DNA from 2 places in the Ruminococcoides intestinihominis genome. Region 1 is predicted to be linked to the other one. Evidence: predicted binding sites of a transcription regulator. Region 1 holds the regulator's gene; the other holds the start of a gene.
The links. The regulator LexA, encoded in region 1, represses DNA repair genes until DNA is damaged. The targets are predictions, from matches to a motif close to CNAACANNTGTTNG.

Region 1 (16,126 bases):
ATGGAAAAATGCAAAATTTGTATAGAGAGGCTTTTGTATTTGATTGTGCTGAGATGAATAAACCTTTTTATATTCCTAATAATGGCGATATGAAATTGCAATTTTTTGATGTTGAAGATTTATGTAGGTTTATCGAAATCTTAATAGACAAAAAGCCTGACGATAGAATTTTTAATGTCGGTAACGAAAAAATTGACACAATTAATACATTTGTAGAAACTTGTTATAAAGTTGTTGGTTCTGAATTGGAGAAAAAATATGTAGATAAAGGCTACAATCAAAGGGATTATTTTCCTTTTCATAATTATAGTTATTGTTTAGATGTATCAAAGCAGAAAGAGCTAATGCCAACAACAAAGTCATTGTATCAAGGATTAAAAGAATCTTATGAATGGTACAAAAATCATAGAAATGATGTAAATAGAAAAGATTACATATCTTTTATTGAAAATGAATTAAAAGATATTTAAATATCACACAAAATTCATAAATCTATGATATAATAAGAAAAAAATTAAAAAGGAATGTATAATATGAAGAGATTAATTGTTATTGCACTACTTGCAACAATGATGATTGGTGTGACAGGTTGTGGCAATAGTACAGACACAGGTTCAAGTACAACAACTACTACAGCCCAAAGTACCACACAATCAACTACTGTGACAACAACTGCATCATCAGCTGATACAAATAGTGTTGCAGCTAATGTATATGACGGTACAGGTGAGAAACAAGGTAAAAAGCTGGTTTCTATTAAGTGGAAAGAAAAGTCTAAAATTAATGTAATCAACAGTATGTTACATACAAGCAATGTTATTACTAAGTCAGGTGGAGGAAAGGAAAAGACCTTTAAGGCATCTGATGCTGACAAGATTTATGAAGTTGAATTAGTTAATAAAAACTTTGCTAACAACTACTTCTTTGTTTATATTATTGATAACAAGGTTTATATGCTTGGCAAAGAATTTGCAAAGAATGAGAATACAGAAGTCAGTGGTTATGCTGATGTAACTGTTAAAGAATTTAATAGTCTTTTAAAATAAACTTTAGGCACTTACAGTTTTGTAGGTGCCTTTTTATGTGAAAACAAAAGAAAAAGCTAACCATAAAGGTTAGCATATAAGAAAGTTTTATAAAATTTGTATAATAACATAAAACAAAATCCCTACTCTTTCGAGTAGGGATAATTTATTTATAGTGGAAAAGTAATTTTAAATTACTTTACGTGCCATAGATCCTTAGCATATTCTAGGATTGTTCTGTCAGATGAGAACATACCTGCATTAGCAATGTTGATTAAGCACTTCTTACCAAATGCTGTTCTATCCTGATAATCCTTGTTGCCCTTAATCTTAGTATCAACATAATCCTGAAGATCAAGTAGTAGGAAGTAATGGTCTGGGTCATGCCAAGCAGTACCATTTAGGATAGCTGTGTATAGTTCAGCAAATGAACCTTCGCCAACTGCACCACCGTCAGAGAATGTACCGTCAACCAAAGTATCAAGAACTGCCTTGATTTCTGGGTTGTTATCATATACTTCTCTTGGGTTGTAAGTCTTGTTAGCCTTTAGTTCGTCAATTTCTTCAACTCTAGCACCGAAGATGTATTCATTTTCGATACCTGCCTGCTGAGCGATTTCAACATTAGCACCGTCATAAGTACCAAGTGTAACTGCACCGTTTAGCATAAACTTCATGTTACCTGTACCTGATGCTTCTGTACCTGCTGTAGAAATCTGTTCTGAGAAATCAGCAGCAACAACAATCTTTTCTGCATAAGAAACATTGTAGTTCTGTACAAAGTGAACCTTTAGCTTATCCTTAGTATCAGGGTCGTTGTTAACTAGTTTAGCAACTTCGTTGATGTACTTAATGATAGCCTTAGCTCTGGCATAACCAGGAGCTGCCTTAGCACCAAAGATAAATGCTGTTGGCTGCCAATCCTTTAGTTCGCCCTTCTTTAGCTTGTTATAAATCATAACAATTGAGAATGCGTTTAGTAGCTGTCTTTTATATTCGTGAAGTCTCTTAACCTGAATGTCAAAGATGAATGATGGGTCGATTTCAACACCTTCAGTATCCTTGATGTAGTTAGCAAGCTGAGTCTTCTTTTTCTTCTTAATTGTGTTAAATGCACGAACAGTCTTAGCGTCAATGTTCTTTTCCAGACCCTTAAGAACTGATAGATCCTTTAACCAACCATCGCCAACTCTTTCTGTGATGAAGTCAGATAGTTCTGGGTTACATAGACCTAACCATCTTCTCTGTGTGATACCGTTAGTCTTGTTCTGGAATCTTTCAGGATATAGTTCATACCATTCCTTTAGAACATCGTCCTTTAGGATTTCTGTATGAATCCAAGCAACACCATTTACATAAGAACCAACATAACAAGCTAGTCTAGCCATATGAACTAGGTCGCCGTCAATGATAGCCATTTTCTTAGCAAACTGTTCATCGCTAACACCCTTAGCGTGCATATCGTTGTATTCGTGAATAGCAATTCTTTCGATAATTGTAAGAATTTCAGGTAGAATTTCTCTAATTAGGTTCTTGTCCCACTTTTCAAGTGCTTCGCCAAGAACTGTGTGGTTTGTATAAGCAAATGTCTTCTGTGCAATATCAATAGCTTCTTCAAAACCAATACCTTCTAGACCTAGAAGTCTGATTAGTTCAGGAATAGAAATAACAGGATGAGTATCGTTTAGCTGAATAGCTGCATGACTTGAGAACTTGCTGAAGTCATTGCCGTACTTAGCCTTATATCTCTTAATAATATCCTGTAGGGAAGCTGAACAGAAGAAATACTGCTGTTTTAGACGAAGTAGCTTACCTTCGTGAGTACCATCGTTTGGATATAGAACAGAAGAAATGTTTTCTGCATCGTTCTTAGCCTTTACAGCTTCATCATAGTGTGATGCGTTAAATGCTAGGAAGTCGAATTCGTCAACTGCTTCTGCCTGCCATAGACGAAGAGTGTTAATGCTCTTTGCACCATAGCCAATAACAGCCATATCATAAGGTACAGCCTTAACTGTCTGATCCTGGAACTTAACTTCAACTGCATCTTCTTCTCTACGGATGCACCATGGATCTTCAAATCTCTGCCAGTTATCAGCAATTTCTACCTGATAACCGTCTTCGATTAACTGCTTAAATAGACCGTACTTATAACGGATACCATAACCGTCTAGTGGAACTTCCTGAGTAGCTGCTGAATCTAGGAAACAAGCTGCTAGTCTACCTAGACCACCGTTACCAAGAGCTGCATCATCAATATCTTCAAATACATTGATGTCAATACCTTTAGACTTTAGTAGCTTCTTAGTTGTGTCAAGAATACCCATGCAGTATAGATTGTTGTACATCATTCTACCCATTAGGAATTCAGCTGAGAAGTAGTATGCTCTTCTCTTAGAAGCTTCCTTCTTCTGACACTTTTCCCAAGTATCAGCAATTTCACCCATCATTGCTTTACCTAGGCAAAGGTGAAGTTCTGCCGGTGTAAGTTCCTTAAGAGTCTTACAGTAGTCGTTTTTTGCTGTTAATTCAAGATTTTCAATAATGCTCATTTTTTAATTTTCCTCCAGTCTTGAACTGTTGATTACCATTTCCTTTAGCTGGTCTGCTAGTTCATCTGTTAGCACACTGCCGTCAATTCTCCAAACCCAGTTACCACCAAGTGTTGATGGAACATTCATTCTTGCCTCTGTACCAAGACCAAGAATATCCTGCATCTGGATAATAGCTGTGTTAGCAACACTTTCGTATGCTGTTCTGATGATACCCCAGTTAAATGTTTCCCATTCAGGCATCTTACAGTATTGTCTAGCAAAAGCAACATCTTCAGGCTTAGCTTTTGCTGCCCAACCCATAAGGGTATCGTTGTCGTGTGTACCAGAATATACAACACAGTTTTCTGTGTAGTTGTGTGGTAAGTAATCATTAGCCTCACCACTATCAAAAGCAAACTCCAATACCTTCATTCCAGGGTAACCGGTTTCTTTTAGAAGTTCCTTTACACTGTCAAAAAGGTCGCCTAAATCTTCAGCAACGATTGGTAGGTCACCCAACTTTTCTTTCATCATATTGAAGAATTCAATGCCGGGACCGTCATACCAGTCACCACCGATAGCATTTTCGGCCGGATAAGGAATGGCATAATAAGTATCAAAAGCTCTAAAGTGGTCGATTCTTAGAATATCAAAGAGCTTTGATGCAGCAGCAATACGATTGAACCACCATTCATAATCTGTTTCTTTTAGATAATCCCAGTCGTACAATGGATTGCCCCATAGCTGACCTGTTGCAGAGAAATAGTCTGGTGGACATCCAGCTACTCTTACAGGTTGATTGTTTTCGTCAAACCAGAAAATTTCAGGATTTGCCCAAGTATCTGCTGAGTCCATAGCAACATAGATTGGCATATCACCAAGAATCTTGATGCCAAGGTCATTTACATACTTCCTGAATGCTTCCCACTGTTCATAGAACTTGTACTGTAGAAAACTCCAGAAGTCAATTTCATCCTTGAACTTTCTTTCGTATTTTTTAATAGCCTCAGGCTCACGAAGCTTGATTTCTTCGTCTGGCCATTCTGTCCAGGCTTTCATATCAAAGTTTTTCTTAACAGCCATATAAAGGGCATAGTTCTTTAGCCACTTGCTGTTCTTTCTCTTGAAAGTAGTAAAAGGCTTTCTGTCGCAATTCTTCTTGAAATTCTCAAATGCAACTCTTAGTACATCAAATCTGTACCAATAAATAGTAGCATAGTCGATTTCAAATTCTGAGTCGCCCCAGTAACCCTTGTCAATATCTTCTTGAGTAAGTAAACCTTCTTCCTTGAGAGTATCAAGGTCGATCATATATGGATTACCTGCAAAAGTTGAAAAAGACTGATAAGGTGAGTCGCCGTAGCTTGTAGGACCAACAGGAAGAATCTGCCAGATCTTCTGACCTGCTTTCTTCAAAAAGTCTGCAAACTCACGAGCTTCTTTACCTAGTGTACCAATACCGTAAGGAGAAGGTAAACTAGTAATAGGCATTAAAATGCCGGCTTCTCTTGCCATAATGTCAACTCCGTTCGTTAATATTTAGTTGTCTATTTTCCGTTTAATGGAATACCAATATTAAAAATGTTGTGTTTGTTTCGGTTGCCTACACAACTTAGGCAAAAACCAACTTCTAAAATTTTACCATAAATCTTGACAAAAATCAAGTATTTTCTATTCTACTGAGTTCCTAGTAGCCTTGATTGCAAGTAGCATACATAGGTTTGTAGTCATTGTTCGCACTTCATTCCTAGAATGTGGTGTATAGTGGCAAAGTTCAGCCCTATATATTGTGGTACTTTCTTTTGTTGCAATTCCTATAAAAACTAATCCCACAGGCTTTTTGGCTGTTCCACCGGTAGGTCCGGCAATGCCTGTTGTTGATACCCCTATATCAGATGAGGAAAGTTCCTTGATTCCTTCACACATCTGAGTAGCAGTTTCTTGGCTAACTGCACCTACTGTATTTAGTATTTCGTTACTAACACCTAAGACTTTGTTTTTGATTCTGTTTGCATAGGAACAAACACCTAATTCAAAAACATTACTTGCACCACTGACATTTGTAATCCTCTGTGAAATCATACCACCGGTACAACTTTCGGCAGAACTGATTTTCAAATTTCTGTCTGTCAGTTCCTTTACAAGGGTGTTTTCTAAAGTAGCAGTATCTATATCTTTCATTAAGTTATAATAATCTTTGTCTGTGATTAAAGTAGCCATTTTATCACCTCGTTATTATTTTATCAAAAAACCTTATCTATTGCAATTATAGTTGTGTTTTGTTATATTAGTTATAGACTAAAATGACTTTACGGTAATTTTATTTGGGTGAACATTGTTTGCCCTACCTTTTATAATATAGGATACAAGGAGCAAAGCTATGCCACATTTTTTTGTTGATGAAGAAATTGAGTCAAAGGAATATTCACTTTTTGGTGAAGATGGTCGCCATATATCAAAAAGTCTTAGAATGAATAAGGGTGAATCCCTAACTTTGTGTTCACCCAGTGGTACTGTCCATAATTGTGTAGTTGAAGAAATAAGTGGTGATATGGTAAAGGTAAATGTTCTTTCCAGCAAAATTTCCGAAGCTGAACCTGATGTAAAGGTAACACTTTATCAAGCCCTACCTAAAGGTGACAAAATGGAGCTTATTATTCAAAAGGCAGTTGAAATCGGTGTAAGTGAGATTGTGCCTGTTATTTCTTCAAGATGTGTCAGCAGACCTGACAAAAAGTCATTAAGTAAGAAAACAGTCAGATGGCAAAAAATTGCAAAACAAGCTGCTATGCAAAGTGGCAGAGGAATTGTACCTAAAGTTAGGGAATGTATTTCCTTTAATGATGCAGTAAAAAGTGCTAAAGGAGATAAAGTTATTTTTTATGAACTTGGTGGAGAAAGTGTAAAAACTATTCTAAAAGATAAACCAAGTGAAATAAGTATGTTTATTGGCAGTGAAGGTGGATTCAGTTCTGAGGAAGTTAACCTTGTTACAGAAAACGGTGGCAGAAAAGCTACCCTAGGTAAAAGAATTTTAAGGGCAGAAACTGCACCTTTAGTTGCATTAACTTTAATTATGTATGAAACAGACAATATGGAATGAGGTAATAAAAATGACAGGAATTATTTGTGCATTAAAAATTGAAGTTGACGGTTTAAAGTCAGCAATGGATAGTAGCGAAGAGAAAACAATCGCAGGTCTTGACTTTATCAGTGGTAAAATCAACGGTAAGGATGTTGTACTTCTTGAATGTGGCATCGGTAAAGTAAATGCTGCTATCGGTACTCAGATTATGATTGACTACTATAAGCCTGATGTAATTATCAATTCAGGTATTGCAGGTAGTTTAAGTAAAGACTTAAAGATTGGCGACATTGTTATTTCTAAGGATTGTGTTGAACATGATATGAACGGTACTGCAACCGGTGATCCTAGAGGCGAAATCTGGTACACCGATGAAAGAAGAATTGACATTCCGTCAGATAAGGCTACATATGAAAAGTTATATGAATGTTGCAAAACTATTGATGACATTAATGTTGTTGTTGGCAGAGTAGCAACAGGTGATATTTTTATTGCTGATGTGGATAAGAGAAAGTTTATTGCAGACAAATTCGGTGCTTTATGTTGTGAAATGGAAGGTGGAGCAGTTGGCCATGTTTGTTACAGAAACAAAGTGCCATATGCAGTTCTTCGTTCAATTAGTGACGATATGAACCACAATGAATTCTTAGATTTTGAGAAGTTTAAGGTTCTGGCTGCTGAACATTCAATTAAAGTTATGAAAGAATTTTTAAAATAATCATTACACTAAGAAAGCCTTACAGAGTTCTGTAAGGCTCTTACTTTAGTATCTATATTTCATTTTTGTTTCTATTATATCTACAGCTTCAAGAACCTTCTTGTATTTTAGGTACTTGATTTTGTAGAATTTTCTTTTGTTTGAATAAACATAAATTCTTAGATGAGCAGTTTTGTAAAAAACCTGGAAAGGACTTTGCCTAATCTGTACATACTGAATTTTGTCATACGGAATGTAAGTTCTTGTAATGTTCAGCTTATCAAAGTAATCAATCTGTACTGCCTTGTCACAAATGGTTATACTACTTTTTGTGTAGGAATAAATTCTGAAAAATAGCCAGTAAACAAATACTCCAAGTATAGCAAATAAAGGAAATCTAACAATTTCTGCAAAATAACCTAGGTAGTGAAGTATTAGCATTGCTGCAACAGTACCTAATATACAATAGAAAGGAAACCATAGGTAGGACATAAATTCTGTCTTTTTAGGTTTAACTTTGTAGTTTTCTTCTGTTGGCAGAGTTGTGATTTTGCTGAGAATTTTGTTGATATTTTCTTCTCTGTCAGCAGGTATAAGCAAACTTCTGTCACCTTTTTGTGCACCACTGCCTATTGTTTGAATGTAGGCACTTTTTAGACGAAGAAGTAACATCAGTACACTTTGCTTTATTTGAATTGCATTTAACTTTTCTGTAGTTGTAACAAATTCATATCTGTTCAGTAATCCTCTTGAAATGTGGATTATGTTATTTTTTATCTTTGTTGAGAAAAACGCATTGCTTGAAAGCTGATACACATAGGCAATACCCCAACAAATTATCAGTAATGTTGCAAGACCGGATACAGCAGGAGGTACACCAATCTTAATAATGTAAGAAGAAATATCCAGCCTATTTACAAAATAGTTTTTAAAAATATCCACAACAATATCGGAGGTTTTATATAGGACAGGTGCTATAATAAGCAAACCTGTAAGTGCGTTACTCCATGTTGCAGCCATTAGAATTATTCTAAGGAAACCACCATTATACTTTAGGTCAACATCTTCTTTGCCGAAAATTTCAGTCTTTAGTGCAAGGTCGTTCTTTTTACTTAGAAAAAGATTGTAGTCACCTTTAGAAGTATAAGAACCGGGTGTGTTTATAATAACCTTCCTTGCTCTGAAAATTCTGTACATAAATGCCCTTTCAACATAAACAGACTGAATACAGTTGTAGGGAATATCAGCTCTTTTTTTAAAGAAAAATCCTTTCTTTGTATAGACACTTTTCTCCTTCTCCAGGTACATTGTACTTCTGTATTCAAGAATAATATACGCAAATAGAAAAACAACACACAAAGCAGAAATAGAAAAGTTAGTGATAAAAGCAGCAGTTGTTGTTGGCTTATACAAAAGGTTTTGTAATACCGGAACAACAAGCAAAGGAAATAGCCTTGTTAAATCATATAAAATTGTATAGAAGTGAGCTTTCTTGTATAGCTTTCTGTTCCTAAATTTCACAACTATATCCTTTCTTTATTCTTTGTATGACCTAAATAATCTTCCTAAGTCGGCATCAACCTGACTGACATAAGTAGTAGCACCTGCAGTATGGAATGCTACAGTATAAACCTTGAAAAGCCTTTGTATCGGTGTTTGGATAAGTTCAACATACTGAATTTTCTTTGCCATTATGTTCATTCTTTTTCTCATCAATATACCTTTGGTTATGGTGATACCGTCTTTCCTTACAACAAGTGTTGTAACATGATAAACAAGAGGTACGGCAATAAGGTATATAATTAAGAATGTTAACAAATCCACTCCGGCAACAATAAAAGCTATTAAAGGTGAAAAAATATATATGCCACCACTAATAAATGCAAAAAGTAAACAAACCATAGCACATCTTGTACGCCAAACTTTCTTTGCATTTTTGGATAATTTTCGTTCCATTAGTTACTCCCAATAAAAAATATATGTATAATCATTATATATAAAATGAAACGACTTGACAAGTTGATATTTTTAAAGTAGAATATTATACAGAAGACCAAGGCTTTTTCTAAATAATTTAATGATACTAAAAGTAATGATCAGGAGAAGTAAGTAGCAAAATCTTTTCAGAGAGTTGTCGGATGGTGCAAGGCAATATGATCGGCTGGTGAAAGTAACCTGTGAACTTAACATTCCAAAGGGAAACTCAGTAGAGTGTTACGGTAGTTCTCCGTTAACAGAACAGCATTCGGTTGTTGCCTGATGTGTAAGGCTTATTTTTATAAGCGAAGTAGAGTGGTACCACGGGGTTTATTAGCTTCGTCTCTTATGAGACGGGGTGTTTTTTTATTTCCGAAACTTTTAGTTATTTTGAAAAATAAAGAGATAGGGGAAAAGAATATGCAATTAACAGGTGCAGAAATTATATGCGAATGTTTACTTGAACAGGGTGTTGACACAGTATTTGGTTATCCCGGTGGTGCAGCACTAAATACATATGATGCTCTTTACAAGTATAGCGACAAAATCACTCATATCCTAACTGCTCATGAACAGGGTGCTGCTCATGCTGCTGATGGTTATGCTCGTTCAACCGGCAAGGTTGGTGTTGTATTTTCAACATCAGGTCCTGGGGCTACTAACCTTGTAACAGGTATTGCAACTGCGAATATCGACTCAATTCCTATGGTTGCTATCTGTGGTAATGTACAGAGAGATTTACTTGGCAGAGATGCTTTTCAGGAAGTTAATATTTCAGAAGTTGTTAAGCCAATTACAAAGGCTTCTTTCCTAGTAATGGAAATGGAGGACTTAGCTCCAACAATCCGTAAGGCTTTTGAAATTGCTCAAAGTGGCAGAAAAGGTCCTGTTCTTGTTGATGTACCTAAGGATATTACTGCTATGAAGTGTGAATACACTCCAAAGGAAAAGTTTGTTCCTAATAATGAGTTTAAGGCTCAGGATGATGCAATTAAGGAAGCTCAAGAAATTTTAAGAAATGCTAAAAGACCAATGATTTATGCCGGTGGTGGTATTATTTCTGCAAATGCTTGTGATGAATTTGTTAAGTTTGCAGAGAGAATTGACGCTCCTGTATGTTGTTCACTAATGGCACTAGGCTGTATGCCTGCCGACCACCCACTATTTGTTGGTAATATCGGTATGCATGGTGGTTACGAAACAGGTATGGCAACAGATAATGCTGATGTTATCATTGCTTGTGGTGCAAGATTTTCTGACAGAGTTGCAGGGGATAGAGAAAAGTTTGGTCAACAAGCTACTATTATTCAGCTTGATATTGATGCTCACGAAATTCACAAAAATGTTAAGGTTGACAACTGGGTTATCGGCGATTTAAAGGATACACTTGTTAAGGTTGTTGATGGATTAGAACAGAAGAGCAACCCTACTTGGATTGAACAGATTATGGATTGGAAGAAGAAAATCACTATCAGCGATATTAACAAAGAAGGTTACTGCCATCCATATCAGATTCTTGACGAAATTAACAAGATTAAGTCTAGTGAAGACATTGTTGCAACTGATGTTGGTCAGCACCAAATGTGGGTTGCACAGAGAACAAATTTCTTTGAACCAAGAACATTCCTAACATCAGGTGGTTTAGGTACAATGGGCTTTGGTATGGGTGCTGCTATCGGTGCAAGTATGGGCAATATGGACAAGAGAGTTTTCTTAGTAACAGGTGACGGTTCTTTCCATATGAACATTAATGAACTTGTAACAATGAAGTCATATAACATTCCTGTTGTAGTTGTTGTTATGAACAACTCAGTTCTTGGTATGGTTCGTCAATGGCAAAAGCTATTCTACGGTTGCAGATTCTCAAACACAGACCCACACAGAGCAACTGACTTTGTAAAGGTTGCCCAGGGTTACGGCATTAAGGGCTTAAGAATTACTAAGCCTGAGGAAATTCATGATGTGCTAAAGAAGGCATATGATATGAATGAACCTGTAGTTGTTGATTGTGTAATCAGTCCTGATGAAAATGTACTACCAATGATTCCTCCGGGAAAAACAGTAAACGAAATTGTTACTTCAATGGATTAATTAAATATAAATTTATTATTAGCAAAGGTGCTTGTCTTATGATAAGCACCTTTCTGTCATTTTGTCATAAATTAAATTTGTTAATCATATAGAATTAATAGGAATTTATCTTGCTAAAGTTAAAAAATTGTGATAAAATGAAAGATATACATATTAAAAATTAGATTACTATACCATTTTAAAGGATGTGATTTTCATGGGTAAATATAGCGACCTTACTCCTGAAATTATAGAACTAAGTAAAATTTGTTGCAAAAACAGTCTTATTGACCCTAGCAACTATGATAAGTATGATGTTAAGAGAGGGCTTAGAGACTCTAACGGTAAAGGTGTTCTTACAGGTTTAACAGAAATCTCAGAGGTTAACTCTGTTATTGAAGATGAAAACGGAAACAGAACTCCTATTCCCGGTGAACTTTTCTACAGAGGTTATAGCATTGAGGACTTAGTAAATGGCTTTATCCATGATAAGCATTATGGATTTGAAGAAGTTTCTTATTTGCTACTGATGGGGGATTTGCCTAACCAAGAACAGTTTGAAGAATTTAATCAGCTACTTGGTTACTACAGAACTTTGCCTGATACATTTGTTCGTGACATTATTATGAAAGCTCCATCAAGAAATATTATGAATGCTTTGTCTAAGGAAGTACTTACACTTTACAGTTATGACGAAAAAGCAGAGGACACTTCTGTTCCTAATGTACTTCGTCAATGTATTCAGTTAATTGCACTTTTACCTGTACTTGCAGTATATAGCTATCAGGCATTTAACTATTTCCACAACAAGCAGAGTTTGTTTATCCATTCACCACAGCCTCACCTATCTACAGCAGAAAATATTTTGTATATGCTACGACCTGACAGTCAATATACAAAGTTAGAGGCTAAGCTACTTGATATGGCACTTGTTCTTCATGCAGAACATGGTGGTGGTAACAACTCAACTTTCACAACTCATGTTGTAACATCATCAGGTACAGATACATATGCAGCTATTGCAGCAGCACTTTGTTCTCTAAAAGGTCCTAAGCATGGTGGTGCAAACATTAAGGTTGTAAAAATGTTTAACCATATTAAAAGACATGTAACAGACTATAACGATAAAGAACAGATTCGTGACTATCTAATCAAAATTCTTAACAAAGAAGCATTTGATAAGTCAGGTCTTATATATGGTATGGGTCATGCTATTTATACAATTTCCGATCCAAGAGCAAGAGTATTCAAGGGCTTTGTTAAGTCACTTTCTGAAGAAAAAGGCAGACAGGCAGAGTATCAGCTATATAATAATGTTGAAGAAATTGCAGCAGAACTGATTATGCAGAGAAGAAAGACAGATAAGAAAATCTCTGCTAATGTTGACTTTTACAGTGGCTTTGTTTACAGTATGCTTGACTTACCAACAAAGTTGTTTACTCCACTTTTTGCTATTGCCAGAGTTAGTGGTTGGTCTGCTCATAGACTGGAAGAACTTGTAAACCCAAGTAAGATTATTCGTCCTGCATATCAGAATGTTCACGATAGACAGAACTATGTTCCTATGGACGAAAGAGATTAAAATACAAATTAATCAATTCATAAAGAAAAGGTGTTGCAAATGCAACACCTTTTTTATGTTTATATTATAAAATTACTTGATTCTTTTCTTGTAAAGTTCAAGTCCCTCTTTACCGGTAATATGTTCCGGTGTAATCTCAACCATAGCCATTGTTTTAATGTCAGAATTAATGTTGAACATTCTGTTTTCTTCTGTGTCTGTTGGATGAAATTTCTTTGCAAAGTCATAAATAACTTTTTTGATTTCCTCTTTATCATCCATAATTTTTGCATTACCGAAAACAACAACACTTTCATAAGCAGTTGTATATTTCTCAGGAATAATCTTGTCTTGAGAAATCACACAGAAACTTACCTTAGGGTTGTTCTTTATACTGTCAAATTTGTGACCTTCACTTGCACCGTGAAAATAAATTTTTCCATTATAAAACATATAGTTAAGTGGAACAGTATATGGATAGCCGTTGTCACCGTTAACTGCTAAAATTCCTACCTTGCCATTTTCAAGAATAGCAATAGCCTCGTTATCGGGAATTTGTTGCTTTTTTCTTCGCATTTCTCTAAACATAAGAACCTCTATTATTCGTAATTCCTGACTAAGCTGATAACTGTACCCAGCAGTACAACCTCATCAACAATAATCGGTTCAAATAGTTCATTTTCAGGTTGAAGTCTGTAGTGACCGTTTTCCTTATAAAATCTTTTGCAAGTTGCCTCATCTTCAATAAGTGCAATTACAATGTCACCATTATTTGCTACAGGTGTTCTATGTACAATAACAATGTCACCGTCAAGAATACCGGCATTAATCATAGATTCACCGTCAATTCTTAGGGCAAAAAGCTCTCTGCCTCTTTTTAGATTCTCTGTTACAGGTACATATCCCTCAATATCTTCAACTGCTAAGACCGGTAAACCGGCAGTAACTCTACCCATAATAGGAATTTGGTTTACCTTTTCTTCACCGGCAATTCTAATACTACGGTTAAGACCTTTATCTCTTTCGATTAAACCCTTTTCTTCAAGGGATTTTAGGTGAAGATGTACTGTTGAAGTAGATTTTAGTCCTGTGTGTTCACAAATCTCTCTAACAGATGGCACTCTGCCTTCTTCACTACATTCTTTTATATAGTCAAAAACTTTTTGCTGACTTTTTGTTAGTGGTTTCATAGTAATCACCTCACAACTGTTTTACATATTGTAACATATAATTATAAAAAAATCAAACAAATGTTTGATTAATTCTAGTCAAAGTCCCATTATTTGTACTTATCTCACTTTAGTGCAGTTAAAAATTTATCTTTGTTGCTATTTTTTATAGCAATGTAAAAAGAAACATTATCTTCTTTGTCAAGTATAGAGATAAAAACTCTCCCATCAGGATAAGAAAATTCACTAAAAAAGCTAGGTACAGATTACTTTGACTTATATCTAATTCATCAACCAATGGGTGACTATTACGGTGCTTATAAAGCTATGGAAGAAATGTATAAAGAGGGTAGGCTAAGTGCTATCGGTGAAAAACAAAGTGAGTTTTCACACAACCAACAAAAACCTTTCAGTTTTCTATAACAACAAAACTGATTTTTGGGTATATAATATAGGCGTACTAAAGAAATGGAGCCGCAACCATTTCAGTACATTGTTCTACCCTCCTCAATGTTAATCCACAAAAAGATTTACATTGTACCCCTCATTTTAATGAAAACAAAGCACCGAGCTATCCACAAGGCTCGGTGCTTTGCTGTGTAATAGAGTATAATTCAGTAGAACAAATTTAGGTAAAAATTAAGTTAAAAGTATTGTGATTTCTTGACTTTATGCACTTTTGGTGCTAAATTGATATAAGAAAATATTGGAGGTGAAGTTAATGGACAGTTGTGATAGTTTTGGTGGGTGTATTGTTTATGGTGATATGGAAGTTAGAAATGTAGCACTGTCTGTTGATTTTGATATTTTATTTTAATTTAATATTATTCTGTACCACCGTATTTATCCTAATACTACGCAACGATAATTTGTGAAGCTGCTATGGATAGTGGTGGTATTTTTATGCCTATTTTTAGGTAGTAGGAGGTAATATTAATGAATAAAGTAACTAAACCAATGTATTCCGATGAAGTACTAAAGATTTTCAGAAGTAATCTTCCTAAGGAAGAATTAATAGAAAAAATTTCTGATTACCATATGGGTGATATTGCCGATGCATTTGAGAAAATGACACCGGAAGAAAGAAAGTCACTATACCCTGTGTTAGGTGTTGAAATGGTAGCTGAGATATTCTCTTATATTGAGGACTCAGAAGAATATATCAAAGAAATTAATTCTGATAAAGTAGCTAACTTGATTTCAGAAATGGACTCAGATGACGCTGTTGATATTCTGGAAAAGTTAAGTGATGCTGACAGAAAGAGAATTGTTGCTTTACTTGATAATGATGCAAAACAAGATGTTAGTATGATTTTGTCATATGAAGATGATGAAATCGGTAGTGAGATGACAACTAACTATATTGTTGTAAAGAAAAATCTTACTATTAAAGAGGCTACCCATCAGCTAATTACTCAAGCAGGAGAAAATGACAACATTAATACTATATATGTTGTTGATGATAAAGATAGTTTTTACGGTGCTATTGACTTAAAGGACTTGATTGTTGCAAGGGAATATCAATCCCTTGATGAATTGATTATAAAGTCCTATCCATATGTAAAGGCTAATGAAAAAATAGTTGATTGTATTGAACAGTTAAAGGACTATGCAGAAGACTCAATTCCTGTACTTGATGACAATAAGCATATCCTAGGTGTAATTACTGCTCATGATATTGTTGAAGTTGTTGATGAAGAACTTGGTGAAGATTATGCAAAGCTAGGTGGTTTGACTGCTGAAGAAGATTTAAACGAAACAACCTTGCAAAGTACAAAGAAAAGATTGCCTTGGCTGATAATCTTGTTATTCTTAGGAATGGGTGTTTCTTCAGTTGTTGGTATGTTTGAAACTGTTGTTGCAGTTATTCCTATTGTAATATGTTTTCAATCACTAATCCTTGATATGGCAGGTAATGTAGGTACACAGTCACTGGCTGTTACAATTCGTGTGCTTATGGATGAAAACTTAAAAGCATCTGATAAAGTTAAGCTGATGTTTAAAGAAG
Region 2 (16,126 bases), on a different contig from region 1:
TTATATATATTGATAAAGTTATAACAATTTAATAAAAATCCAAAAAACTTATTGATAGAAGGTTGATTTTGTGGTATATTTTTAAGCAAGGAAATATGTTCCTTAAAGAAAAAGCAACTCATAAAGGAGAAACTTGAGATGGATTCTAACACTTTATACAATGTATGGTGCGAAAACGCCAAGGAAGATAAAGATTTAATTGAAGAATTAGCTGCAATTAAAGGCAATGAAGATGAAATTTACGAAAGATTTTACAAGAACCTAGAATTTGGTACTGCCGGTCTTAGAGGGGTTATCGGTGCAGGTACTAACAGAATGAACATTTATGTTGTTCGTCAGGCTACTCAGGGTCTTGCAAACTATGTAAATAACATTGGTGGTGGTGCAGTTGCAATTAGCCACGATAGCAGAATTAAAGCTGACCTATTTATGAATGAAGCTGCTAAGGTTCTTGCTGCTAACGGCATTAAGGCATATATCACCAGTGAACTACAACCAACACCTGTTCTTTCTTTCCTAGTAAGACACTTTGGTTGTAAAGCAGGTATTATGGTTACTGCTTCTCATAACCCTGCAAAATATAATGGTTATAAAGCATATGGTAGTGACGGTTGTCAGATGACAGACAATGCTGCCGGTGCAGTTTATGATGAAATTCAAAAGATTGATATGTTCACAGGTGTTAAGACTATGGACTTTGACAAGGCAGTTGAAGAAGGTCTTATTGAATATGTTAATGATGATGTATATACAGAATACCTTGCTAATGTTAAAGAACAGCAGGTAAATGAAGGTCTATGTGCTGACTCAGGTCTAAAGGTTGTTTACACACCACTTAACGGTACAGGTAACAAGCTGGTTAGAAGAGTTCTAAAGGAAATCGGTATTAATGATGTAACAGTTGTTCCTGAACAGGAAATGCCTGACGGTAACTTTACAACTTGTCCTTACCCTAACCCTGAAATCAAGGAAGCTCTACAGTTAGGTCTTGATATGTGTGAAAAGGTTAAGCCTGACCTACTACTTGCTACTGACCCTGATGCTGATAGAGTTGGTATTGCAGTTCCTGATAATGGCACATACAGACTAATTACAGGTAACGAAACAGGTATTATGCTAACTAACTACCTACTAAGCGTTAGAAAAGAAAAAGGCACATTACCTAAAAATCCTATCGTTGTAAGAACTATTGTTACTTCCCTACTAATTGATGAAATCTGTAAGAAGTACAACTGTGAACTAAAGAAAGTTCTAACAGGCTTTAAGTACATTGGTGAAGTTATCCTAAGACTTGAAGAAAAGAATGAAAAAGAAAGATTTGTATTTGGTTTTGAAGAAAGCTACGGTTATCTTGCAGGTACTTATGTAAGAGATAAGGATGCTGTTGTTGCTTCAATGCTAATCTGTGAAATGGCTGCTTATTACAGAAAGCAAGGTAAGACACTTGCTAATGTAATTGATGAAATTTACAAAGAATACGGCTATTACAGAAACACAACACTTTCATTTGAATTTGATGGTGCCAGTGGTATGAAGAAGATGAAGGAAATTATGGATAATCTTCGTGAAAACCCACTAAAGACTGTTAACGGTGAAACTGTTAAGAAAATTTACGATTACCTAAAGAGTGAAGAAAAAGATGTTGCTACAGGTGAAATCACACCTATTGACCTACCAAAGTCAAATGTACTTCACTTCTGCTTAGGTGGTAATGCAGTTATCATAAGACCTAGTGGTACTGAACCAAAGATTAAGCTTTACATTACTTCTATCGGTAAGACAGAAGAAGAATCAGTCGAAATTGGTAACAAGATTGCTGATGATGTTAAGGCTCAGTTAGGTCTAAACTAATTTAATTAATCATAAAATTATGGCTATGTAGAGTTTCTACATAGCCTATTTTTGCGTATAAAAAGGTGGCTGATTACAGCCACCTTAATTTATTATAAATATAAAATTTAGAATTTTGTAATCTTGGTTAAACCTACTGAAGTGATTATTAGTGTCAAAAGCTCTGCCACTGCAAAAGCTAACCACACACCTGTCATACCGAATAAAATTGACATAACAACTGCCGAAAGTATAATCAGTACAAAACCTCTTGCCATTGATGTTGCAAATGCCCACTTAGGAAAATTTGTTGCACTGAATATACCTGAACCTACTACATTTAAACCTGCAAATATAAAGCCTATTGAATATAATCTTAAACCTACTACTGCATACTTTTCAAGTAATAGATTATTTTCACTGTTAAACATACCAACAATAAAATCTGTAAACACAAAGATAAGTAAAATCATTATTGCCGACAGTAACAAAGAAGTTATAATACTCAGTTTTCTTAAAATTTTTATATCGTCTTTATCACCTTTACCGTAATGTTCGCTAAATAAAGGCTGACTACCTTGTGATACACCATTAAATACGGAAATTCCCACAAGAGAAACATTTGCTACGATACCGTAAGCTGCAACACCTGTGTTACCTGTTAAACCTAAAATAAGGAAGTTGAATACTATTGTGATAACACCTGATGAAATTTGTCCTACAAATGAGGATATACCAACCTGACAAGAATAAACAAGCTTCTTAAATGATGGTTTCTGTGGCTTTAATGATGTTGTATTTTTCTTTGAAAAGATATGGATAAAGCAAATCATTACACCTACTATCGGTGACAATGCAGTTGCTAGGGCAGCGCCTTCCATACCCATATTTAGTGGGAACATTAGCACATAGTCAAATATAATATTAAACAAACTACTGAATAATGTTGCTGACATTGCTATTGATGGTGAACCGTCATTTAAAACAAATGCATTGAAAATATGATTCCAAATAAAAAATGGTGCAAATGACATAAATATCATTGTGTAACCTCTTCCCACTTCTACAATGGTACTGTCACCACCCATAATAGAAACAACTTGTCCCGGAAAAAATAAACCTATTAATGAAAATATAAGACCTATAGTTGTTCCCCAAAACAGTGCATTAAAGAAATAATTTGTTTTACTTTTTGAGCCTTTATTTTTATTAATAGAAAATCGTATTGCTGAACCAACACCAATCATTGCACCTATTGCAAAAATAAAGCTATATATAGGCAACACAATATTTAGAGCCGTAATACCGTTAGCACCAACTGACTCTGAAATAAAAAAAGTATCTGCAAGAATATATAGTGACATGCCTATCATTCCCAAAACATTTTGAGAAACATATCTTACAAATTTCTTGGTAACACTTTTGTTATTACTTTTTGCTATGGTCATATAATCCCCCATTCCATAGTAACTGATTGTAACACAATTAAACAAGAATATCAACATAAATTTACTGTCCCATTTATGGTATTGACTTTATAGAACAAATGTTCTATAATTATATAGAACAAAGGAAAGGAAAAGCAAAATGAGAACAATATTACACAGTGATTGCAATGGTTTTTATGCCAGTGTAGAGTCTTTACTACATCCGGAATACAGAGATAAGCCACTTGCCGTTGCAGGTGATGCCGAAAACAGGCATGGTATTATTCTAGCTAAAAATGAACTTGCCAAAAAATATTTTGTAAAAACCGGTGATGCTATTTGGCAAGCAAAAAATAAGTGTCCTGAACTTGTTGTTATTGAACCACACTTTGACCAATATATGAAATTCTCAAAATTGACTAAGGCTATGTATGCTGAATATACCGATAGAGTTGAGTCCTTTGGTTTAGATGAGGCATGGCTTGATGTTACCGGTTGCAATAGAAGTGGTTATGAAATTGCAAAAGAAATTAACGAAAGAATTAAATATGAACTTGGAATTACTGTTAGTATCGGTGTTAGCTTTAACAAAATTTTTGCAAAGCTAGGCAGTGACTACAAGAAACCTGATGCTATAACTAAGATTGATATTGACGGTTATGACGGATACAAAAACAAGGTGTGGCCTCTCCCTTGCGAGGACTTACTTTATGTTGGCAGAGCAACTAAAAAGCATTTACACACTATCGGTATATACACAATTGGCGACATTGCAAATTGTCCTGTAGAGATACTTAACAGTAACTTAGGCAAAATGGGTGAAGTTCTACACACCTTTGCAAATGGTCTTGACTCTTCTCCTGTTGCACAATTTGATGAAAGACCTGATGTAAAATCTATCGGTAACTCTACAACCACACCCAGAGATTTGGAAAATTATTCTGATGTAAAAATGATTGTACAAATACTAAGTGACAGTGTTGGCAGGAGAATGAGAGAATTAGGCTTTAGGTGTAAAACTGTCACTATATCTATTAGAGATAAAGACCTTTTCTCTTTCACTAGGCAAGGTCAGCTAAAGAATTTCAGCAGTTGTACCGGTGATATTCGTGACAAGGCTTTGGAATTATTTAGAAACAACTATAACTTTAGAAAACCTATACGGTCAATCGGTGTATCTGTTAGTGGGCTTATTGGTGACAATTCACCATTCCAGCTATCTTTCTTTGAGGATAACAACAAGGATATTAGAGATGAAAAGCTGGATAAGACACTTGATTCACTAAAAAATAGATTTGGCAACTATGCAGTACGCCCTGCCTTTTTGATGAAAGACAAAAACCTTACTTTATTAAATCCAAAAGATGACCATATTATTCACCCTGTAGGATTTTTTTAATGGAGAAATTTTATGAAAGAATATGTTAGCGTTACGGCAAAATTTGATGAAGATGGAAGTTTGTTACCTTTGGTGATAAACTGGGATGATGGCAGAAAATATAAAATTGACAAAATCACCGATATTCGTTTTGCAAGTTCCCTTAAAAGTGGTGGTGTTGGTGTTAGATACACCTGTCAAATTATGAACCACACAAGGTATTTATATTTAGAAAGTAACCGATGGTTTGTTGAAAAATAATTTTACACTATATTGGGAATGAATAACTATGTTGTTAAGTCAAAATAGCATCAATCAAATTATATTGAAAACTCAGTAACTAATTGACTAAACACAATAAATCATATAGAATTATATTGTTTTTAAGTGTGATATAATATTAAAAAATGGTAACTAAAAGGAGAAAACAACTATGTCAGTACTTACAGTACCAATAAGAGGGTCATTTGAAGTTTCACCTGATAAAGTTGAGCTTTTTAAAAAGGAAACTAAAGATTTTAATGGTAGACAAATTGCATTAGAAAGATTAAATAAACATAGTAAAGGTGATGTTGTTTGGGATTTGAAAAAGTAGAAAAATAATAATATTGTTTCAAGGTATTTACTCAGTTAATATTAAATTAATTGATTTATTAGGTATAGAAAAGGTGCAGTAAAAATTACTGCACCTTAGTTTTTATAAATATTTATTTAGTTAAATGACACTGTATAATCATCAACATAAACTGTAACACCTACCGGATTACCGGCATTATCGAAGTAAATATTGCCGTCATATGAACCTAAAGTAATTGAATTACCGTCAATTTCGTAATTACCACTTTCGTTAGCTACATTACCAACCTTTAAAGTGTAAGTACCGTTACTATTTAGTGATAAAGAAACATCACCCTTTAGTTCCTTAGAAAAGTCATCAGAAATAACATCACCATCAGGAGTAATGCACTTATATGGTGCAAATGAAGCAGTTACACCACTACCGGTACCGGAATTAGGAGCAGTTGTTGGTTCTGCTTCTGTAGTAGTTGGCTCTGTTGTTTCTTCCTCGGTAGTAGGCTCTGTAGTTTCTTCTGTTGTAGGTTCAGTTGTATATTCTGTAGTATCTTCTTCAGATGTAGAATATTCTTCTGAAGTTGTAGTTACTGTAGTTGTAGAAGAAGTAGTAGTTGAAGTAGTTGTGTTATCACTTTTATTTTTGCCGCAGCTATTGAGAACTATAACAACTACAACAATAATAAGTACAACTGCTGCTGCAATCAAGCCGATAATAAGAGACTTTTTGTTGTTATTTTTCTTCTTAGGTGAACCATATGTATCTGTACGAGAAATAATAGGTTTTGGTTCATCATCAACCTGACCCATATCATAATCATCTTTATAGTTAGCTTTATCTGCTTGAGAATAGCTACTGATTTCTTCATTATCCTGATTATCACTGGAAAAGTCATCACCATAATCATCATTACTTAGTGAATGTTTTGAAACATATTCACCGGTATTTTGATTATCACTTTTACTGTTAAGGTTAAAGACCTTTGTTTTGTCTAAACCATCATTAAGGTCATTAATATTGACCTGTTCATCATCATAAGGTCTTTTATTGTCACTCATTCTTTTCACTCTCTTTCTCTTCTATCATTTGTAATAGAACATCCCTTTTAATCATTTTACCTTTATGGAAAATAAAGTCCTCTTTACTTTTCTTAACTTTTTCTACATCAACATCACTAAAGTCTTCTTTGGACTCATTGCGTAGTTGAGCTAACTTTTCTTCTGTACTTTTTCTATCGTGAACTAAATCAGCTTTACCTGTAATCATCATCATCATATTTTCTTGAATAAAAAAGTTAGATACAAGAGAAAATGATGCAGGATAAATCAGTAGTAACATAATAGCAGAAACCACTAAAACTGCCACACCGTTACCCATACAGAATATAAGTGGTGTTGCACAAATTGCAGTTAAAATTGCTAAAGAGAAAAGTGCAGCAAAGTTAACCTTTAGTTCACCGATGGCCATTAATGCACTGTTCTTGAGAATATCCTTTTCGGATAATTCAAAAGTTACTGTCATTAGTGGAATATATAGATACATAAAAAGTACCCACAAAGCAATTAAAATCTCTACCACAAGCATTACATACATTGAGCCACCAAGGACTTTTGCCATTCCTGCATAAAAAGAAAAAGAGAAAACTCCTATAGTAAACACAAAGTAAAGTATAATACTATGAATTAAAAATTGCCTATAATTTTCGGTTACACCACTAATAAAAGTTGTAAAAACATCTACATCTTCACCACGACCAAGGTTTCTTGTTACCTTGGTTACACCTGCATATAGTGGATAACATATAGGTATAACAAGTGTAGTAATAACAATGTTAAGTACTGAACCAAAGTTGTTACCTATAAGGTGTAGCAAAAAACCTACAATACCAAATGGTAAAGCAAAAAGTAAATTTGTAAAAATGATTTTATGTATTTTTCTAAAATAAATAGAAACTAGATTTTCAAAAGTAAATTTTTTTCTTTCTGTCGCCATTATAATTCCTTATCCTGAATTTTATATGTTAAAGAAGTGAAAATACAGTAACAAAAACAGTACCGAATCCACCACAGAACCAACCATTGCTATAAAAAGGCAAGTGGCTGAATCTTCAACAAATTCTCTTAATTCAAGAGAAATATTCTCTTTCTTGATAATCACCTTAAAAACATTTGCTGAAAGATGAAAGGTCTTTTCACCTTGTAAAGCAAGTGAAGCAGAAGAAACAAAAAAACCGGGTATCATAGCAAGCAGGAAAAATCCAAAACCCTTTAGACCACTGATTGAACATAAGGTTGTTAAGGATAGACCCATACCAAAACCTTTAAACATAGTAACAAGTGGTGTAAGTCCGTTGCCCCATGGACAAAATCCAAGTAAAAATATTGCCACAAAAAATATAAATATAGGGGCAAAATTACAACTAAACACACCCAAATAATCAAGACTTGCTCTACTTGTAAAATCAGTTGGAAATAAAAAGTCAAAGGACTTTTTAAATTCTAAATCGGTATTTACCCCGAAATATATACCCAGAATAAAACCTACTAAAATTGAAATAAGAAACATAGCAAAGATACCGTATCTTTTTATAAAGTAGGTTATGTTATTTTTTCTGTTGTGAAAATTTTTTGGTGATTTAATTTTTAAAACTATTCCTTTCATATATACCTCCATAAGTTGTCCTTATGTAAGAATATATATGAAAGGATTTATTTATTTATGATTATTTACCAAGCTCTTCTGCTCGATTTGTACAAGACTTCATAGCTTCTTTGATACCATCATAGAATTTGTAGTCTTCTAAAGTTTTTAGTGCTGCAAGAGTAGTACCACCCGGTGAAGATACTTTCTTAATAAGAGTATCAAGAGAGTCACCACTATCCTTAATCATAGCTGCACTGCCTTCTAGGGTAGCAACAATAAGGTTTAACGCACTTTCATAAGGAATGTTACACTCATTAGCATAGTCAGCCATTGCCTTTGCAAATAGGTAAATATATGCCGGACTACTGCCGTTTACTGCAATAATTTCATTCATATGATCCTCAGTAAACACTTCTACTGCACCATTAAGACCAAACATATCCTTTACTACAGAAAAGTCCTCATCACTGATATTATCTGATGGGCAAAGAGCAGTTGCACCTTTACCTAGTAGTAATGGTGTATTTGGCATAACTCTAACCATAGGACAATTGCATCCTAGGGCCTTTTGTACATAAGAAATTGAGATACCTGCTGCAATAGAAACAAAAATCTTTTCTTCGCTTACTGAGTCTTTAACACCACTAAGCACTTCTTCATAGTTCTGAGGTTTAACTGCTAAAACAATAATATTGCTATCAGTAACTACCTTAGTAGAAGTATCACAAGTAGTAACACCTTTTTCAGCCATTAGCTTAAGCTGATTTTCGTTAACATCAAAAACATTAATGTTTTCAGGTGCAACCACCTTATTCTTTAGCAGTCCGTTAATAATGGCAGTTGCCATATTACCTGCACCAATAAAACCTATTTTTTTATCCATTATTCTCTCTCCTTTTAGCTACAACCAAAGCTTGGGTTATGATATACACAACGATAATAGAAGTTGTTTTTATTCTTTTCACCATCACGGGTATAGTCACCGTAATAGTACATTTCACCTTCATCAATTCTTCTATACAATAGTCCTGCATAGCAACTGCCACCGGCATGATGGTAACAGAAAATATTGCTGATAAAGTCCTTGATAAACACATTCTTTAGGTCACGAGTACCTTTCTTGTTATAAGAAGTTACATTTAGATACTTGTAGTTAATATAACCAACTGCACCCTTACTGTCAATTACCTTATAATATTTTTTACTGTATATTGAAGCACCGGCAAGTTTAAGTGTAGCACCTTTGGAAATAGTTTTTACATTAGCTGAACTATCAGATGCAGACTTTTTCATAGAAACTTTCGCAGTTGTCTTAACCTTAGTTGGGTTGGAACTTGAACTTGGATATGAATGATTAACAAACATATTAATAATATCACTATCGTTGGATAAAATACCTGTACCACAGTTATATACAAGTGTAACTAAAGCATCAAATTGTCTTTGATTAAACTTTATTTTGTTGCCAAGTAGGAAATTATTTACCTTAGTAACATAACCATCAGTCTCTACAGAATCAACTAGATAAGCCATAGCTTCACTCTTGGTCATTCCGTTGTAGAATGAGTCACCTGAATAAATAACTCTACCATAACCAACAGTTAAGCAAGGGAAACTGGTTAATGGGTCAAACATAGCATTTGAAAGCAGACCTTCGTAGTTAGAGATAAAGTTAATAACACTGTTACTTGCGTGTCTTTCTTCACAAGAAGTTTCTGTATTGCTGGTAACCTTAGTTACAAAAGCTTTACCATAACTACCGACACTTTTTGACCAAGTACCGTTGTGTTGTGAATAAGCAACTACCTTGTACTTACCGGACTCAGTTAACTTTTTCTTACCTTTCCAAATGTAGTTGTTACCACTTTCGGATTTTTCTGTTGCTTTTACAGTATATTTTTTGCTACCGATTGTAACATCAAATTTAACTGCACTTCTGCTTTTATCTGTAATAGCAACAAATGTTACTGTGCTATTCTTTGGTGCTGAGTTAGGATTTGCATATGTAAACTTTACAGCTTCTGCACCCTTAACATCTAGCAAACAACTTGCCCAACCATAAGATGTTTTGCAATAAACAACTGCTTTACCGGCTTTCTTAGTTGTTACCAAACCATAATTTGTAACAGTAGCTACTGAATTATCTGAACTGGACCAACTTGCACCGGATGAAGAAGAAGTTAAATAAACTGATTTACCTTTAGTGATATTATATTTTTTATTTGAAATATTTACACTATTATTCTTTGCACGAACATTTACACTACAAGACAAAGAATTTGAACCAACACTGGCTTTAACTGTTGTTGAGCCATTTGCTTTACCATACAAAATACCTTCATCATCAACTGTTGCAACTTTAGAGTTACTTGAAGTCCACTTTATCTTTGAACTTGAAGTATTGCTATACTGAATACCGTAGTAACTGCCTTTATATACAGAGGCTGATGTACTCTTTAAAGTAAGAGGACCTTTTGTTACACCACCTGTAGATGGAGGTGTTGGTGATGTTTTTGTAGTTTTAAAATAAATGCTTATGTAAGATTTAGAAAGATAACCTGTTGAGCCGTTGTAACTTACCTTTGACCATGAAGAATTACCGTTATTGGACATATTCATTGTTGTGCCACTTGGAACAACAGTAATTACTCCGTAGGAAGTACCGGCACCTTTTCTTAAATTTACATTATCGGTAGTTTTACAAGTCATATAAACAGATGAGCCCTTAGTTTTGTTAATATGCTTTACCGGAACATAACCTGCTTTTCCTGAGCTGTCTTTACAATAAACCCAGCTACCACTACTATTCTTTTGAATGTAAAGTGCTTGTCCCTTTTTTATTTTCTTAACAACTTTACCTTTTGAACTAGCTGACTTTCTCATATTAAAATTACCGTTTGCAGTAACTTTATACTTGTTGCTATAAGCTGAAGAAGTTATAGGCATAACAAAAAAGGTTGAAATTACGATTATCATAGCCAGAAAAACACTAATAGCTTTTCTAGCTGAAAACGAATTATCCATTGAAATCACCCACTCATTGTTTAAAAAATATTTTTCTATACTTATCTATGTACTGAGCAACTGCTACCTTAATTGCAAAGTCATAAAGTATAAAAATCAAATTACCTGCTAATAGAAAAATTAAAGGAATGTTAACTCCAAAAACTTCAAATGCATCCTTTGGTAATGAAAAAACAAAAAGCATTAAGAAATAAACAGATACACAAGCAGCATTGAAAATTGCAAATTTTATGATATACTGAACCACTTTACTTTTTAGTCTTTCTATATAGCTTTTTACTACAGGATAATAACCAAAAAACAAAGTAAAGAACAGTGCTGCCTCTTTATCGGAAACAAACAAAATTGACATTATGGAGATTACTGCATAAACAAGCATTGACCAACCAAAACCAAATTCCAGGAAAATTGAAATTAGAAAAATTCCTGATAGAACCGGAAAGGCATATGTGCCAAAAGGAAAAATACCTGTAAACATCATAAGTGCTAAAGATACTGCAGAAATTACACCACCAATGGCAATTTTAAAGGCTTGAGTTTGTTTCATTAGCATCCACCACCACAGCAGTTACAACACATATCTGCACACATCATACCGGCACACATATCGCAACAACTACAGCCATACTGTTGATTAGGCTGATTATATGCACCACCTGCACCATACTGTCTTGCACGCATTATGTTCTGATAAGCTGCTGTATATTCAGGATTACCGGGATTCATTTGTACTGCCCTTTGGATATACTGAAAGGCTTGTTCTCCCCAACCTTTCTTTGAAGCAATCATACCCTTTAGGAAGTACCACTCAGCAATCTTCTGAGAATCTGCCATTGAATCCAACATTCTGTCAGCTTCATCAAGACTGTTTGTCATAATCAGCTGACGAACTCTCTGGAAAATTGGGTCAGATTCACCACCATAACCGGCACTTGAACCATATGATGATTGATTCTGAGAATTTTTGTTCTTTCTCATATCCATAATCATATCATATGCTTCGTTTATTTCTTTCATTTTTTCATCTGCAACATCTTTTAAAGGAGAATCAACATACTTATCAGGATGATACTTTTTTGCAAGTTTTCTGTATGCTGACTTTACTTCTTCATCAGTTGCTGTTTCTGGAATATCCAAAATTTTATACGGATTTGTTACCATTCTTTTCCTCCGAAAATAAAACTGTTCTCTGCTTTTGAGCTAGTCCTTTAAGCAAAATATTATCAATAATACCTTTATATAATGTAATATCAAGTAATTCAAAGGCATTATATGCTTGTGCTAATGACTGGTTCAAAATCTGAGAAATGTAGTTTTTGAAATTTTTTTCACCGTTATAATCCATTAATAAAAATGGATTATAGTTATTTTTCTCTCTATCTTCTTCTAAATCATCAGCAGCATCCATAAGGTAAATCCATCTACCTAAGTTATATCCCATTGTTTCTAAAATTAATTTTCTTGATTTGTCTTGTTCCTCATAAGACAAAACAGTCCTTAACATTTTAGCAGTAGGGTCTGCTGACATATCCAGCTGAACATTATCCATTGATTCAACTATAAATTGTTCTTTAGACATTGTTTCAACTGCATTATATATGTAAGGATATTTTTCTTTTGCTTTATTTGCCCATTTCTTTGCAATAGGTTTCAAAAATTTGTATGCTAATTTCTTAATACCCTTTGAGTCGGAAATGTTATCCACTATCTTAAAGTAAACACTTACAACAGAAAGTGCCGATGCTTTTGAAAGTGCATCTTCACCGTTCTTTATATAAGTACATTTCTTCAGTGGGTTACATCTACACATTTTCTTTTCGTAACCGGGACATTCACCGTTAAGTGAAAGCAAAAGCAAAGCATAAAAAGTACAATCGTAGGATAGTATAAACCTTGACAATTTGCTATATTCCGTGCCAAGTGTTCTACATAATCCACAGTAAACAGACTTGTACTCATTAAACTCTCGGACAAGCAGTTCGTCTTTATATATAGTAACATAACCAAACATACTGTCCACCTCAACATATAATTTATCTAGTTTATTATATCACATCTTTTGACATCTTACAATAGCTATATTACAAAAGGTTACGATAATATTGTAGTTTGTTACTAAAAAGTAACTTTTATTTCATTTAATATATACTTATTGTTAATTTATGTTCATAGAGATTTTTATAATTCTACATTGATTATTTGTTTATTAATAACAAATAAATGCAAGATATTTTATTTTAATTGCAATTTTACAAGTATTTTCAATGTATTTTCAATTATTTTTTATAATTTTGCAAGAAATAAAGTATTGACAAGCAAATTTTATTATGCTAAACTAAAATCAGACAAAGAGGTCAACTACCTAGAGGTAGTTTGCGTCTTTGTCTTTTTTTATTCTATTTCCATATTGAAAGGAGAACAAAAAATGGATAGGGGTAGTATAGCTTTTATGATGGTTTGCACTGCACTGGTATTTATTATGACACCGGCACTTGCATTCTTTTATGGAGGACTAGTAAGAAAGAAAAATGTAATTAACACAATGATGGCTACAATGTTCATTGCCGGTACTGCTGTACTGATGTGGGTACTATTTGGTTATTCACTATCATTTGGCGGTGACAATGGTGGTTTCATCGGTAACTTTGACTTCTTAGGTCTTAGTGGTGTTAGTATTAGTGAAAGCACAAGAGGTCTTGAAATTCCTGACCTACTATTCTGTGCATTCCAGATGATGTTCGCTATTATTACACCGGCACTTATTACCGGTGCAGTAGCAGGTAGAATGAAGTTTAAAGCTCTTGTACCATTCATCTGTTTATGGTCTTTACTTGTTTATTATCCTCTAGCCCATATGGTTTGGGGTGGTGGATTTATGGGAGCAGAAGTTGAAGGTGGTTCAGGTTTATTTGGAACAGGACTATACCTTGATTCTGTTGACTTTGCCGGTGGTAATGTTGTACATATCAGCTCAGGTGTTACCGGTCTTGTACTTGCTATTATTCTTGGCAAAAGAAGAGATTACCACAAAAACAGTTATCAGCCACACAACATTCCATTTGTTCTTTTAGGTGCATCATTCCTATGGTTTGGTTGGTTTGGATTTAATGCAGGTAGTGCTTTAGCTGCTAACGGTACTGCAGTTCATGCATTTATGACAACAGGTATTTCATCAGCTTGTGGTTTAATCTCATGGTTGATTATGGATATTATTACTGCTAAAAAGCCAACACTTGTTGGTTGTTCTACAGGTTTAGTTGTTGGTTTGGTTGCAATTACTCCCGGGGCAGGATTTGTACCAATTTGGGCATCTATTATTATTGGTTTACTTGTTAGCCCTATTTGTGTTGGTGGTGTACACCTAATCAAAAAGGTTCTAAAGATTGATGATGCACTTGATGCTTTTGGTTGTCACGGTATTGGTGGTATCTGGGGTGGTCTTGCAACAGGTATCTTCGGTGTTAAGGAACTTGCTCCCGGTGTTGAGTCAGGTGCTAAGTGGGATGGACTTGTATTTGGTGACTATCACCTATTCCTTGCACAAACAGAAAGTATTATAGTTACTATTGTAATTGCAATTGTTGGTACACTAATTTGTGCCGGTATTGTTAAGCTATTTGTTAAGAAACTTAGAGTTTCTGACACAGTTGAAAGACTTGGTCTTGACGAATCACAACATGGTGAAGTTGCTTATCCGGCTGACATTTAATTAATATATTATTTCATAAAATACCTCCTTATTGAATTTTACTAAAAAAAAATATATAATAATATAAAATCCAATTTGAGAGGTATTTATGAACTGTTACGATTTTGATAAAACTATATATAATGGAGACTCTACAAAAGATTTCTACTTATTTTGCTTAAAAAGACATAAAGGTATTATTAAGACTTTTCCCGGTTTAATTAAGGCTTTCACAAAGTTCTATGTACTTAAAAAGGGTAACAAAACTGATTTTAAAGAAAAGATGTATCGTTTCTTACCTTATGTTAATATAGAAAAGGACTTACCTGAATTTTGGGCAAGTCATAAGAATAATATTAAAGATTGGTACTACAAAACACAAAGAGAAGATGATGTTATTATTTCAGCTTCCCCCGAATTTCTCTTAGAACCTATTTGTAAAGAACTGGGAATTAAGTACCTAATGGCATCTAAGGTTGATATGAAAACCGGTAAATATGAAGGAATCAACTGTCATGGTAAAGAAAAAGTCAGAAGATTTTATGAAATGTTTCCTAACGGAAAGATTGAGGACTTTTACAGTGACAGTTACAGTGACTCTCCCCTTGCTGAAATTTCAAAGAAAGCCTTTCTTGTAAAAGGTAATGAACTAAAAGATTGGTAAACAAAAACTATTTAATAAGAGGTTTTGACAATGAATAAAATTTATAAGGTTGAAATTATAACTCGTCCTGAACTTTTTGATGATTTAAAAGAAGCACTTAACTACCTTGGTGTTAACGGTATGACAGTTTCTGACGTAAACGGTTGTGGTATGCAGAAAGGTCACACATATTACAGAGGTGTTAAAAGAGATGTTAACCTAATTAAGAAAATCAAGGTTACTGTTGTTGTTTCTGAAATTCCATATGAAGAAGTACTAAAAGCAGTTGAAAAATGTTTAAAGACAGGTACTGTTGGTGACGGTAAGTGCTTTGTTACTGAAGTTGTTGATGTTCTAAGAATCAGAACAGGTGAACGAGGAGTTGCAGCACTAATGGGTGCTAATGAATGTTAAGTAATCTATAATTTATATAAGCCACTCTTACGAGTGGCTTTTTCTTTCGATAGTTTAATTTAATACTATAAGAAAACTGCCACCCATAAGGATGGCAGTTATTTTTATTTACAACCACAATCAGGCTTTTTATTTTCATCACCAATATCACATACTGTTGGTGGGAAAAATTCATTTGTAGGGAATTCGAGTCTGTTGAACATTTCACAAGGATTATCGGAAGTTGTGACACACTCTTTCTCAGGAATACAGAAGTCATATGCCGGTATAAGCATTTGTACATTTCGCTCTATCTGTACTATTGTAAATATACCGATTGTTGCATACACAGACATTGAACCATTCTGCAAGAAATCTCCACCAAATCTGCGACAAATTGACTCAGGAATTCTACAAGGTGGATTGCAAGGACATTTGCACTCACAAACCTTTGCTGATAGAGCAATTGGTGTTGCTACCTGAACAGTAGCTTTCGGTAGATTTTGCGATGGTTGAAGTTGTTTAC

Region 2: the regulator LexA is predicted to act here: its motif matches at 3,370-3,383, upstream of WMO18_RS00855 (Y-family DNA polymerase).

What each region holds. Positions count from the first base shown of each region.
Region 1 is NZ_JBBMEY010000004.1:7,697-23,822, forward strand. Features, by position in the region: gene WMO18_RS01965 (NAD-dependent epimerase/dehydratase family protein) at 1-470, shown strand, start outside; gene WMO18_RS01970 (hypothetical protein) at 534-1,046, shown strand; gene WMO18_RS01975 (glycogen/starch/alpha-glucan phosphorylase) at 1,220-3,577, opposite strand; gene malQ (4-alpha-glucanotransferase) at 3,581-5,074, opposite strand; gene WMO18_RS01985 (CinA family protein) at 5,231-5,779, opposite strand; gene WMO18_RS01990 (16S rRNA (uracil(1498)-N(3))-methyltransferase) at 5,940-6,662, shown strand; gene WMO18_RS01995 (5'-methylthioadenosine/adenosylhomocysteine nucleosidase) at 6,673-7,362, shown strand; gene WMO18_RS02000 (PH domain-containing protein) at 7,408-8,862, opposite strand; gene WMO18_RS02005 (PH domain-containing protein) at 8,878-9,297, opposite strand; T-box leader at 9,425-9,668, shown strand; gene ilvB (biosynthetic-type acetolactate synthase large subunit) at 9,739-11,409, shown strand; gene WMO18_RS02015 (citrate/2-methylcitrate synthase) at 11,606-12,970, shown strand; gene WMO18_RS02020 (pyridoxamine 5'-phosphate oxidase family protein) at 13,043-13,537, opposite strand; gene lexA (transcriptional repressor LexA) at 13,549-14,139, opposite strand; partial or broken gene WMO18_RS02030 (aldo/keto reductase) at 14,368-14,541, shown strand; gene mgtE (magnesium transporter) at 15,055-16,126, shown strand, end outside.
Region 2 is NZ_JBBMEY010000001.1:161,112-177,237, forward strand. Features, by position in the region: gene WMO18_RS00845 (phospho-sugar mutase) at 139-1,851, shown strand; gene WMO18_RS00850 (MATE family efflux transporter) at 1,959-3,278, opposite strand; gene WMO18_RS00855 (Y-family DNA polymerase) at 3,418-4,656, shown strand; gene WMO18_RS00860 (hypothetical protein) at 4,669-4,896, shown strand; gene WMO18_RS00865 (hypothetical protein) at 5,069-5,230, shown strand; gene WMO18_RS00870 (hypothetical protein) at 5,347-6,267, opposite strand; gene WMO18_RS00875 (YesL family protein) at 6,260-7,201, opposite strand; gene WMO18_RS00880 (hypothetical protein) at 7,223-7,870, opposite strand; gene proC (pyrroline-5-carboxylate reductase) at 7,932-8,735, opposite strand; gene WMO18_RS00890 (SH3 domain-containing protein) at 8,750-10,876, opposite strand; gene WMO18_RS00895 (hypothetical protein) at 10,890-11,423, opposite strand; gene WMO18_RS00900 (DnaJ domain-containing protein) at 11,423-12,037, opposite strand; gene WMO18_RS00905 (DUF5685 family protein) at 12,018-12,887, opposite strand; gene WMO18_RS00910 (ammonium transporter) at 13,302-14,585, shown strand; gene WMO18_RS00915 (HAD-IB family phosphatase) at 14,674-15,228, shown strand; gene WMO18_RS00920 (P-II family nitrogen regulator) at 15,259-15,621, shown strand; gene WMO18_RS00925 (hypothetical protein) at 15,726-16,126, opposite strand, start outside.